Regions from separate parts of the Pseudomonas sp. SL4(2022) genome, predicted to be linked through region 1. Evidence: predicted binding sites of a transcription regulator. Region 1 holds the regulator's gene; the other holds the start of a gene.
What was found. Region 1 encodes sigma-54, which starts transcription at its own class of promoters, with help from an activator protein. Its sites were predicted from a motif close to ANTGGCATNNANNTTGCTNT; they were not measured.
Positions count from the first base shown of each region.

Region 1 (4,040 bases):
TCGACCAAGCCAAGGTGATTCAGGAAGGCAACACCTTCGAAGGCGAGAAAATCGTCTATGACACCCAGCGCCAGATCGTTAACGCCGGCCGCGCCACAGGCACCAATGTGACTGCGCCACGTCCGCGCATCGACATGGTGATCCAGCCGAAGAACAAACCAGCCGACCAACAGGCGCAGTAATAATGGCCACATTGAAAGCCCAACACCTGGCCAAGAGTTACAAAGGCCGCCAGGTCGTGCGCGACGTCAGCCTGAACATCGACAGCGGGCAGATCGTCGGCCTGCTTGGCCCCAATGGGGCCGGCAAGACCACCTGTTTCTACATGATCGTCGGTTTGGTCCAGGCCGATCAGGGCCGCGTGATGATCGACGATCTCGACGTCAGCCATCAGCCCATGCATGGCCGCGCCCGCGCCGGAATTGGCTACCTTCCCCAAGAAGCCTCGATCTTTCGTAAACTCAGCGTGGCCGACAACATCATGGCCATCCTGGAAACCCGCAAGGATCTCAACAGCAGCGCGCGCCAACAAGCGCTCGAGGGGCTATTGCAGGAGTTCCACATCACCCACATTCGCGACAACCTGGGCATGAGTTTGTCTGGGGGAGAGCGCCGCCGGGTGGAAATCGCTCGCGCCCTAGCCACCAACCCAAAATTCATCCTGCTTGACGAACCCTTCGCCGGTGTCGACCCGATTTCCGTGGGTGATATCAAACAGATCATCCACCACCTCAAGGCCAAAGGCATCGGCGTACTGATCACCGACCACAACGTGCGTGAGACACTGGATATCTGTGAAACCGCCTATATCGTCAACGACGGTCAACTGATCGCCGAAGGGGATGCAGAGGCAATCCTGGCCAACCAGACAGTAAAAGAAGTGTACCTAGGCCATGAGTTCAAGCTGTAACCACAGCTTTTCTCGGGCCTGCGGCAGCCAAGACTAGGCAAAACCCCAAAAGTCAGGCATATAATTTGCTTCCTAGTGGCGATTTTAACAACGCCCTGTAGTGGATTGCGCACAGACGCCGGTAAATAAGGTCTGCAATGAAACCATCGCTAGTCCTGAAGATGGGCCAGCAGCTGACGATGACACCGCAGCTGCAACAGGCCATCCGCCTACTCCAACTGTCGACCTTGGATCTGCAACAAGAGATTCAGGAAGCCCTGGAGTCCAACCCGATGCTCGAACGCCAGGAAGACGGCGATGATTTCGACAATTCGGACCCCATGGCCGATGGCGCAGAGAGCGCCAGCTCCAGTGAACAGCAGGACACCCCCTACCAGGAAACCAGCTTTCAGGAAACCACACAGACGGTGGACAACCTGGAAGAAGGCGATTGGGGCGAACGCATCCCCAATGAGCTGCCCGTAGACACTGCCTGGGAAGACATCTACCAGACCAGCGCCAGCAGCCTGCCCAGCAGCGCCAGTGATGACGACGAGTGGGATTTCACCACCCGCACCTCCAGTGGTGAAAGCCTGCAAAGCCACTTGCTCTGGCAACTCAATCTAGTGCCGATGTCAGACAAGGACCGCCTGATCGGCGTCACCCTGATCGACTGCATCAATGATCAGGGCTACCTCGAAGAAAGCCTGGAAGAAGTGGTCGATGCTTTCGATCCGGAACTGGATATCGAGCTCGACGAAGTTGAGGCCGTGCTGCACCGTATCCAGCAGTTCGAACCTGCCGGTATTGCCGCGCGCAACCTGGGTGAATGCCTGCTCCTGCAACTGCGTCAATTACCAGCCCAAACCCCATGGCTGAGCGAAGCCCAGCGCCTGGCCAGTGATTACCTCGATCTGCTTGGTAGCCGCGACTACAGCCAACTGATGCGCCGCATGAAGCTCAAGGAAGACGAGCTGCGTCAGGTTATCGAGCTGATCCAGAGCCTCAACCCGCGCCCAGGCTCGCAGATCGAGTCCAGCGAGCCCGAGTACGTAGTCCCCGATGTAATCGTGCGCAAGCACAACGAGCGCTGGCTGGTAGAACTGAACCAGGAAGCCATGCCGCGCCTGCGGGTCAACGCGCAGTACGCCGGCTTCGTCAAGCGTGCTGACTCCAGCGCCGACAACACCTTTATGCGCAACCAGCTGCAAGAAGCACGCTGGTTCATCAAGAGCCTGCAGAGCCGCAACGAAACCCTGATGAAAGTCGCCACGCAGATCGTCGAACACCAACGCGGCTTCCTCGACTACGGCGACGAAGCGATGAAACCGCTCGTACTGCATGATATTGCCGAAGCCGTCGGCATGCACGAATCGACCATTTCAAGGGTGACCACGCAAAAATTCATGCACACCCCACGCGGCATTTACGAACTGAAGTATTTCTTCTCCAGCCACGTCAGCACCTCCGAAGGTGGAGAATGCTCATCCACTGCGATCCGCGCGATCATCAAAAAACTGGTCGCGGCGGAAAATGCGAAAAAGCCGTTGAGTGACAGCAAGATCGCTGGTTTACTGGAGGCACAGGGCATTCAAGTAGCCCGCCGCACGGTCGCCAAGTACCGTGAATCCCTCGGAATAGCGCCTTCCAGTGAGCGCAAACGATTGATCTAAGGCGGCACAAAGAAGGAAGACAGATAGCACTGACCAAACACCCCAGGCCACGCCTTTTTTGCAAAAGCAGCCATACTGCCTATTAGCAATCAGCGCATGTGCCTGACTAGCTCTGTCAGCGTCTTCCGCGCCACAGTGTTCCGGCGGCAGGCCCTTTGCCTGTCTCTTACACACGGCAACAAGGAGAAAGCGGTATGCAAGTCAACATCAGTGGACATCAGCTGGATGTGACCGACGCCCTGCGCGACTACATCGCCGAAAAACTCGGCCGATTGGAGCGCCACTTCGACAAGATTACCAATGTGCAAGTCATCATGGAGGTCGAGAAACTCAAACAGAAAATCGAAGCGACCTTGCACGTTGCCGGTGGCGAAGTCGTCGCCAATGCCGAGCATGACGATATGTACGCGGCCATCGATCTACTGACTGACAAACTCGACCGACAACTCATCAAACACAAGGAAAAACAGCTCGAACGTCAACAGGGTGCAATGGCCCGCTGACATCGTCTATCTCCTATGATCCGACTTGAAACTATCCTGACCCCCGGCCGTTCCCTGGTGAACGTGCCGGGCGGCAGCAAAAAACGTGTCCTCGAACAGATTGCCAACCTGGTAGCGCGCGAGCTGCCTGACCTGGATGGACAAGATATCTTCGAAAGCCTGATTGCCCGAGAAAAACTCGGCTCGACCGGTTTCGGTAATGGCATCGCCATTCCGCACTGCCGCCTGCCCGGTTGCACCGCGCCGATCAGCGCCTTGCTGCGCCTGGACGCTGCCGTAGACTTCGACGCCATCGACGGTGCGCCAGTGGACCTGCTGTTTGTCCTGCTAGTGCCCGAAGCAGCAACCGATGCTCACCTGGAGCTGCTTCGGCAGATCGCCAGCATGCTCGATCGCAGCGATGTACGTGCCAGCCTGCGCCAAGCCGAAAGCAGCGAAGCCCTGTATCAGGTGGTCGTGGACGTACAAAGCCAACTCAACCGAGCCTGAGCATGCGCCTGATCATCGTTAGCGGTCGCTCCGGCTCCGGGAAGAGCACCGCCCTCGATGTACTTGAGGACAACGGCTTCTACTGCATCGACAATCTCCCCGCTGGCCTGTTGCCTGAACTGGCCGAGCGCGCCCTGCTGCACACCGAGCTGCTGCATCCGCAGGTGGCGGTGTCGATTGATGCGCGCAACCTGCCAAGCCATCTCAAGCGCTTCCCTGAGCTGCTTGAAGAAGTTCGCGCACGGCATATCAAATGCGATGTGATCTACCTGGATGCCGACGAAGAAACCCTACTCAAGCGCTTCTCGGAAACGCGCCGGCGCCATCCGCTGACCAACCAGAATCGCTCGCTCGCTGAAGCCATTGCCGATGAAAGCCTGCTGCTCGGGCCCATTATCGACCTGGCAGACCTCAAGATCGACACCACTCACCTCAACCTGTATCAGCTGCGAGACAGCCTCAAGCTGCGCCTGCTCAACCAGCCCG
Region 1 covers NZ_CP113060.1:786,709-790,748, forward strand. Annotated here, with positions in the region: gene lptA (lipopolysaccharide transport periplasmic protein LptA) at 1-182, shown strand, start outside; gene lptB (LPS export ABC transporter ATP-binding protein) at 185-910, shown strand; gene OU997_RS03755 (RNA polymerase factor sigma-54) at 1,048-2,562, shown strand; gene hpf (ribosome hibernation-promoting factor, HPF/YfiA family) at 2,757-3,065, shown strand; gene ptsN (PTS IIA-like nitrogen regulatory protein PtsN) at 3,081-3,554, shown strand; gene rapZ (RNase adapter RapZ) at 3,557-4,040, shown strand, end outside.

Region 2 (4,040 bases), 510 kb from region 1:
GATAGCCGGTAACCCGGTGCTGTCCACGCCCAATGGCCGGCAGCTGGAGCAGGCGCTCGATGGTCTGGAATTCATGCTCAGCATCGACTTCTACATCAATGAAACCACCCGTTATGCCGACCTGATCCTGCCGCCGACTGGGCCGCTGGAGCATGATCACTACGACACCACGTTCAATATGTTCGCGGTGCGCAATGTCACTCGCTTCAATGAAGCTGTGCTGGCCAAACCTGTAGGCGCGCTGCATGACTGGGAAATCTTCGTCGGTCTGGCCAAAGCCTTTGCCGCCAAAACGGGCGTGGAGCTGAAACCGACCATGGCCCCCGAGCAGATGATCGACATGGGTCTGCGGTTTGGTAGTTACGGCGACAAGTCAGAACATAAACTGTCGTTGGTTGCGCTGCGTGAGCACCCGCATGGGCTCGACCTAGGGGCGCTTAAACCCAACCTGAGCGGTCGTCTGAAAACCGCCAATAAGCAGATTCAAGCGGCACCTGCGGTGATCATGGCTGATCTGCAGCGCTTTGCCGCGCAGCCAGCTGCCAAGGCGGATGAGCTGCTGCTGATTGGTCGCCGGCATGTGCGCAGTAATAATTCCTGGATGCATAACTACCACCGCTTGGTTAAAGGTAAGCCGCGCCATCAGCTGCTGATGCACCCAGCGGACTTGAGTCAGCGCGGGCTCACCGATGGCCAATTGGTGCGCGTGCGTTCGCGGATCGGGGTCATCGAAGTGGAAGTGGCTGCCAGTGAGGACATGATGGCCGGTGTGGTCAGCCTGCCACATGGTTGGGGGCATGCCCGGCCAGGCGTAAAGATGGCGATTGCCAGCGAGCAACCGGGGGCCAGCGCCAATGACCTGACTGATGAGCGGCAGCTCGATGCCCTGTCCGGCAATGCGGCGTTGAACGGCGTTCCGGTACAGGTTGAGGCTGCTTGACCGGCTGACATTCGGCGCAAGGAATGTGGCAGGGAAGGCCGAGCATTGCGCTCGGCTTTTCGCTACAATGCCGCCACCGTGCCGACCCGTGAGTCGGGAAGTTAAGTCCTGAGGTGCCCAATGGATATCATCGAAACTATCAAAGAACAGATCGGTAATAACACCGTTCTGCTGTACATGAAAGGCTCGCCGAACGCTCCGCAGTGCGGCTTTTCCTCCAAGGCAGCGCAGGTTGTGATGGCCTGTGGCGAAAAATTCGCTTATGTCGACATTCTGCAGAACCCGGAAATTCGCGCCAATCTGCCGAAGTATGCCAACTGGCCAACGTTCCCGCAGCTGTGGGTCGGTGGTGAACTGGTCGGCGGCAGTGACATCCTGGTGGAAATGTTCGAGAAGGGTGAGCTGCAAACCCTGATCAAGGACGCTGTGCAGAAAGCCGACGCCTAAATCGGTCGTGCATAAACAACAAACCCCGCCAAGTGCGGGGTTTGTTGTTTATGGCGTAAACGTTTGGCTTATTCGTCCATCTGCGACTGCAGGTAGTTCTGCAGGCCCACGGCTTCGATCAGGCTGAGCTGGGTTTCCAGCCAGTCGATGTGGTCTTCCTCAGAGCAGAGGATTTCTTCAAGCAGTTCGCGGCTGGCGTAGTCGCCGATGCTTTCGCAGTAGGCAATCGCTGCTTTCAGATCAATGTGCGCCTTGTGTTCGATCTTCAGGTCGCACTCAAGCATTTCCTTGGTGTTTTCACCGATCAGGATTTTGCCGAGGTCTTGTAGGTTGGGCAGGCCTTCAAGGAACAGGATGCGCTTGATCAGCTTGTCCGCGTGCTTCATCTCATCGATGGACTCGTGATACTCGTGCTCGCCGAGTTTTTTCAGGCCCCAGTCTTCGTACATGCGCGCGTGCAGGAAGTACTGGTTGATCGCGACCAGCTCGTTACCGAGGATCTTGTTCAGATGCTGGATGACTTTCTTGTCGCCTTTCATGTCTGCGTCTGCCTTGCAAGGGAGTTGGCTTTAAATTCTGGGCTGATGATTTTCGACTGTCAAACCTAAGTATTTGAATTCAAAGCTAAAATTAATATAAATACGAATGTTTAAGTTATGCATTTGGGCGCTAAGGTATTGAATTTAAGGCATAAAAAAACCGGACACTTGGTCCGGCTCTCTTTGTGCGCGATGTGCTAGTCAATCATGCCGCAACAAAATTTGCTGGGTAAGCACGTGCTGCCTGACTGCTCTGGACTTCGCTGAGGGTTTCACGCACTACCTGTTTGGCCAGGCAAGCACACTTGCCGCACTGGCTGGCGACACCCAGGGTGGCCCGCACGTCACGGTAGCTGCAGCAGCCTTCGTAAATGGCTTCGCGAATCTGACCGTCAGTTACACCTTCACAGAGACAGACGTACATGATTGATGCTCGTGGCTGGGTGGTGAGATGCGAAAGATACTAATGTTAATGAGAATGCTTGTCAAAGCTGAATGTGATTGTCTGATGAATGGTGTCTGTGTACGTGAGGGGCGTTGGGGTTGCTGAACTGTTCTGAGTCGTGTGACTGATCCTCGCTTAGCGGTTTATCTGTGGCGCTTGCATCTCCCATGCGCACGGTTCGGCGTGATGGCGGCAGGCTGAAGGTTGCCGCTCTGTTTGCCAGTAGGCGGAAAGGCTTTGCCGCTTTCCCTCGGATTTACCTGCAGTGTCCGATTAAGTGATTGAAATATTTGAATAAAATTTAGTGGCACAAGCTTTGCTTATGGTCTTGCACGGAAAACAGCAACGCCATCAGGCAAAGGTTTCTGACCATGAGCATCAGTTTTGACCGGGCACTCGGCATTCATGAACAGGCTCTCGGCTTTCGCGCCCAGCGTGCCGAAGTGCTGGCCAACAACATCGCCAACGCGGATACGCCGCATTACAAGGCGCGCGATCTTGAGTTCGCCAGTGTGCTGGCTGAGCAAAGCGCCAAAAGTCAGCGTGGTCAGATCAGCTTGAACCGTACCAACAGCCAGCATATTCCTGCTGAGGGGCTGGTGTCGGCCGATGCCAGTCTGGCTTACCGCACGCCGCTGCATCCTTCAATTGACCAGAACACGGTCGACCTGCAACTGGAACAATCCAATTACGCTGAAAACTCGGTGCAGTTCCAGGCCAGCTTTACCTTCCTCAACAGTAAGTTCAAAGGGCTGGTCAATGCCCTTCGCGGCGAATAACAGGAGCCTGATGCCATGTCACTTGCCAGTGTTTTCAATATCGCCGGGATGGGAATGAGCGCGCAGAGCACTCGTCTCAATACCATTTCCAGCAACATTGCCAATGCCGAGACGGTCTCCTCAAGCATTGATCAGACCTATCGCGCCCGCCATCCGGTATTTGCCACGGTTTTTGAGTCTGCCCAGGGCGGCGACCGCGGCTCGCTGTTTGCTGATCAGGATAATGCCGGGGTTGGGGTTCAGGTGCTGGGGGTGGTTGAAGATCAGAGCAGCCTGATGCCGCGTTATGAGCCCAATCATCCCTCGGCAGATGAAAAAGGCTACGTGTACTACCCCAATGTCAACGTGGTGGAGGAGATGGCCGACATGATTTCTGCCAGCCGGGCCTTCCAGACCAACACTGAAATGATGAACACCGCCAAGCAGATGATGCAGCGCGTACTGACCCTGGGTCAGTAAGCCCGTGAATAAAAGGAGCACATACCCATGAGTACGGTTGGCGATGTGAGTGCTTCGGCGCTCGATAAGTATCAGATCAAGAATGAAACCAAGACCAACAAGGAGCTGGGCAAGAATGAGTTCCTTAACTTGTTGGTGGCGCAGTTGAACAACCAAAACCCTCTTGAGCCGCAAGGCAATGGTGAGTTTATCGCTCAGCTGGCCCAGTTCAGTCAGGTGGAGGGTATTGAAAAGCTCAATACCAGCATGAGTTCGCTGCTCAGTGGTTATCAGTCTTCGCAGGCCCTGCAGGCGTCATCCCTGGTCGGGCGCAAGGTCATCATTCCCAGTGAAAAGGCGGTTGTGGATACCAGCCAAAGCTTCAAGGCCAGTCTGGTGCTGCCGGCAACCAGCAGTAACGTGTATGTCAACGTTTATGACAGTGCGGGTGC
Region 2 covers NZ_CP113060.1:280,957-284,996, reverse strand. Annotated here, with positions in the region: gene OU997_RS01405 (molybdopterin oxidoreductase family protein) at 1-940, shown strand, start outside; gene grxD (Grx4 family monothiol glutaredoxin) at 1,061-1,387, shown strand; gene bfr (bacterioferritin) at 1,456-1,926, opposite strand; gene OU997_RS01390 (bacterioferritin-associated ferredoxin) at 2,132-2,350, opposite strand; gene flgB (flagellar basal body rod protein FlgB) at 2,743-3,150, shown strand; gene flgC (flagellar basal body rod protein FlgC) at 3,166-3,609, shown strand; gene flgD (flagellar hook assembly protein FlgD) at 3,637-4,040, shown strand, end outside.
Region 2: the regulator sigma-54 is predicted to act here: its motif matches at 2,675-2,694, upstream of flgB (flagellar basal body rod protein FlgB).